DNA from 2 places in the Pseudomaricurvus sp. ABR4_320 genome. Region 2 is predicted to be linked to the other one. Evidence: predicted binding sites of a transcription regulator. Region 2 holds the regulator's gene; the other holds the start of a gene.
What was found. Region 2 encodes LexA, which represses DNA repair genes until DNA is damaged. Its sites were predicted from a motif close to ACTGTNTNTANANACAGT; they were not measured.
Positions count from the first base shown of each region.

Region 1: dinB (DNA polymerase IV) is a predicted target of LexA. The motif match lies at 1,178-1,195, and genes of this name have one in related genera.

Region 1 is NZ_JBSWVF010000003.1:96,020-98,393, forward strand. It holds gene dinB (DNA polymerase IV) at 1-1,002, opposite strand, end outside; gene ACXAFR_RS06735 (hypothetical protein) at 1,228-1,635, shown strand; gene ACXAFR_RS06740 (hypothetical protein) at 1,658-2,284, opposite strand.
Region 2 is NZ_JBSWVF010000001.1:694,454-696,827, forward strand. It holds gene ACXAFR_RS03035 (DUF6763 family protein) at 325-660, shown strand; gene lexA (transcriptional repressor LexA) at 978-1,580, shown strand; gene ACXAFR_RS03045 (hypothetical protein) at 1,906-2,361, shown strand.

The DNA.
Region 1 (2,374 bases), on a different contig from region 2:
GCCGAGCAAGCGGATTCCCTGCTGGTAGCGCTCGATGGCTTCAACCAACAGATCACGAAACTGTTGCACGTTCGGGCCTGCAAAAGATCGCTCGAGCGTCGTAGTCGCAAAATTGGAAAATTTCACTTTAACAAACGCCGCAGCAATACGATGCTCATCACCACTGCTGGCAAGACGAATCTGAAAGCGCGCAAAGAGATCCGGCAATTGCGCCTCACACGCTGCCGCGCCGTGCAAATCCTCCGGATAAGTCCGCTCCACGCTCAAAGATTTACGAATGCGATCCGTTTTTACGGGGCGGTCGTCAATACCACGAGCCATTTGAAACAACCGCAAGCCAAAGCGGCCGTGGCGCTCGACCAATTCAGATTGACTGAAGCGTCGTAAATCTCCACAGGTACGAATGCCAGACTTGTGCAGCCGCTCGGCAGTCACTTTGCCAACACCATGAATCTTCGCGACCGGCAAGGCTTCGACAAAGGACTCAAGATTTGCAGGCGATACTACCGTCAAACCATCTGGCTTATCCCAATCACTGGCGACCTTGGCAATGAATTTATTGGAGGCAACGCCGACGGATACGGTAATGCCGAGCTCCGCCAGCACCCGCTGACGAATCTCCTGAGCAATACGCGTCGCACTGCCGTTACAGCGGCGACACATCGAGACGTCCAAATAAGCTTCATCAAGTGATAAAGGCTCGATAAGATCGGTGTAGTCAGAAAATATCTGCCGCATCCCCAGGGAGACCTCTCGATAACGCTCCATTCGGCCGGGAAGAATCAAGAGTTCTGGGCACAAGCGCCTCGCGTATGCCGAAGCCATTGCAGATTTGACGCCAAACCGCCGAGCTTCGTAATTAGCCGTAGAAATCACACCTCTGCGATCACTGCTCCCACCCACGGCAATCGGAATGCCCCGAAGCGACGGGTCGTCCAGAGTTTCCACGGCCGCATAAAAACAATCTGCATCGACATGAAGAATTTTTCGTACTGGATTCATAAACCAGTCCATTTTGCGTCGCGAACTTCGACCAGCCCGTAGCCGGAAGGAATGTGCAGAGAGCCGGACAACAGCCTATGGGTGGAATCAGATAAAATGCTCAACGCCGCCTACTGGAATTCCTCGAGCATCGACCCCATCTTTTTATCCACGCGCTCTTTACACCAACGACACAACTGTATATTAATACAGCTATTTATGCAATATAAGCAAACAGGCTAGACCATGAGCATAGAAAATTGGCATCCACCGGCAAATCTCTCTGAGACACCTTTCGACATCGATCACGACGTCCTCACACAATTTGTTCGCGTTGTTCGAAATGGCGGCTTGGCAGACCTTCGCAAACAACTTCCGGAACATTACCAGAAGACACAATACCCCTTGATGAAACTGCCTATGCAGAAGTGGATTGAGGCCGTTGAAGGGCTTTCAAATGAGGAGATCTTGGACCTTGTCCGCTTTTTTACGATTGCCGAAGAGGTTTTGGACAATTGGCAAGCGGGGGCAGACTCTCCCGTGATAGGTCTGGTTAAGGCGCTTCGCAAACGAAAATCCCCACCAGATAAAGAGCTGCTTCTATGGATAAAAGCCAACTCCAGTAACCGCTTCATCCCCAACGGCGCCTTATAAATGCCAGACTCAGGCTAACGGTCTAGGGTCTGTTGACCTTGATTTCGAAGGTTGGCTTCTTCTGCCCTGGCGCCAGGCTACACACACCCAGGTACTGAAGCGGATTCCCCAACATGTCTTCCGCCGAAAATGGTATTTTCAATGTCAGTGCGCCAGAATCTTCAAGAACTGGCCTGGCGCGGTCATCCTCCGGACGGATAGCGTTGATCAACATTGCTGTCTCGGTCTTAAATAGTGACTGACACTCACTCATCAGTCGCGCACTAACCACCGCTCTTTGCGCGGCATCAAAGCCATTGTTGGCGTTAGTCTGCACAGCGGGGTATGTAAATGCCTGAGTCGTTTGATCAAATAAAATACTGTAAGTGGAGCCTTCCGTATTGCGGCAAACAAACTTAAAAATCGCCTGTTCTTCAGAAATAGCTTTCTGCATCGTGCCACGCATCACCTTCACACAACCATCCTGCGATTCGAGCTTCTCTGCCGCCTGCTTCAAGTCACCAATAAAGCTCTGATACTTAGCTGGCAACCAAAGCGCTGAGTCTTCAACACCGTGCACGTCCACCGCCGGCATTAAAGAAAGGGATATCAGCAAGCACTGGATGAATGGCGCAAAAATATGGCGCAATTGAACATTTTTGAAAATCATGCCTTTACAGATGTTTACTTTGCAATAATAATTTCTCGCGCCAGGACGCCTGGATGTCCCGGCTCCGATGTGCGTCGTGACACTTCTTCA
Region 2 (2,374 bases):
TGTGCTCCTTATAAAAAGAATTCGTGTTCTATCGAGCAAAGAAAAATCGGCTGCTCACTGAAAATCATGTTATTTCAACGACTCACCGTTAGACAGATTTTGCATGATCACCTGCCACATCAGAACTGATTGGAACTTTACGACAGGAAAATAAATTAAGCGAACCCTTGAATATCAAGCACTTAGTTTTTCCTCGAGCCAACAATTTGACAGCTATCTCACACCAGCTGACTGGCATCTAATTCATCGGATCTTTTCCTGCCTGTCTTCACAGAGTATGTTTGTTCGCAAGAGATACGAAACAACAATAACGAGGTACCAAAGATGTCAGCACTACGACAAACCCCGACGCCAGCAGGCCCAATCATCGGCGATTGGTATGAAGATCTTGACTCTCACCTGAAGTTTGAAGTGGTCGCCCTCGATCCAACGACAGAAACCATTGAAATTCAATACGCCAATGGCGACATATCGGAGCTGGACGACGATTGCTGGACACAGTTGCCCCTTATCACGACGGTGCCTCCAGAAAGCCCTACGAGCATTTTTGAAGATACTGCTGGCTTTTGGTCTACCGATGACTCCCCGTCTTTTGCGGCACTATCAGACCCGCTAACGATGATTGAGCCTGACCTGTTTCCCGGAACGGAAGACTTCTAGCGATTTTCCCACCGACAAACGATGAACGCCCCTCCTGGAGATCATTGGATTCTCCAGCGAGATAAGGCACAACAAAACATCGCTCCAACATGATCAGGACGTTTCATGTCCTGCGTCCCGTCACTCCCTTCTTGGACTCCTTCTTATTTTCTTAAAAACCTGAAGTGCCGAGAAGCTCAAGCGTTGCCATCGACTTCCAATCATTCGTCAGCCGCACAGGTCATTACTAGAAAAAGAAAAACACGGTCAAAGAAATCCTTGCACCTGAACAGCCACTGTATATAATCACAGATACTGTATGAAACATCAGGCTCGCTATGATAAAGCTCACCAGACGCCAGGAAGAAGTATTAAACCTTATTAAGCGTCATATCGATGAAACCGGATATCCCCCCACCCGAGCAGATATTGCCCGAGAACTTGGATTCCGCTCAGCCAATGCTGCAGAAGAGCATTTGAAAGCGCTCGCAAAAAAAGGCGCAATTGAAATGGTTCCAGGGGCATCGAGAGGTATTCGCCTCCCGGACCACAATCAGGGCATTCCGGTTGTCGGCCGAGTCGCCGCCGGTAATCCCATACTCGCGGCTGAGCACATCGAAGAATACTGCAATCTCCCAAGCACTTTTTTTTCTCCGTCGGCGGACTATTTTCTGAAAGTCAGCGGTGAAAGCATGAAGGACATCGGCATTCTGGACGGCGACTTGTTAGCCGTTCATAAAACCGAATCGGCTCACAACGGTGAAGTCGTTGTCGCAAGAATCGGCGATGAAGTAACCGTCAAACGGTTCTTTCGTGGCAGGTCCCAGTTTAATGTCGAACTGCACCCTGAAAACGCAGAGTTCGAGGTTATTAAAGTTGATTTGCGAGACACCGAATTCGCGGTTGAAGGACTCAGCGTTGGGGTTATTCGCCGCCAGTAGGCCAAATAAACCCAACTAGGCGCTCACATTGCTGTATTAGAGGCAGGATAAAAGGCACCTCTGAATAAATGAGGTTTGCTACTGGCAAGAAAGCTCTTCTCACAGAAACCGGGCATAGATTGAAATTTATGACGGAATAAGCAAAGTTTTCAGTTGCCCGCAGCCAAAACGGAATTCGTTTACGTTAGAGGCGCCTTCGACAATAGCGCCATTGCAGACCTGCCCAGAGAGATGTTTTTACACACGGAACACACTGTTGATTATCGTATGAAGAAAACCGGTTCTTCTCCACTTTTGGGGAAGATCTCTCCAGGAGCTCGCTCTAATGACACACAGATTTAATTGCAGCACATCAACTAAACGCGTATCACCTTCGATCCAAGCATCACTTTTTGCTCACTCAGACGACAGTTTCCTACCGGATAATCTGCCAAACTCAATTACTCAGTTAACACTCGCGAGAGAAAACGCCATCAGTTTTCTCTACCCGATTGTCTCCCACTTGAGTAATGAAAGTACGCGCTGGACAACTTGGATACTTTCGTCCCCGGAAGAACGCGTTGCGCTACAAAAACGTCACTTCGATTGCCGTGCGATCCGTCTGATCTATACTCGTGATACGTCAGAGGTACTTCCACTATTCAACTCAGCGCTCTGCGCAGGTACCAGCGACACAGTAATTGCCTCCCCTGAAAACAATATCAGTGCGGCACAGATGAAGCGTTTACATCGCACTGCCGCGGCTAACAATGCGCAAGGGCTGCTGGTCAATTATTACTGATAAGAGTTTGTTC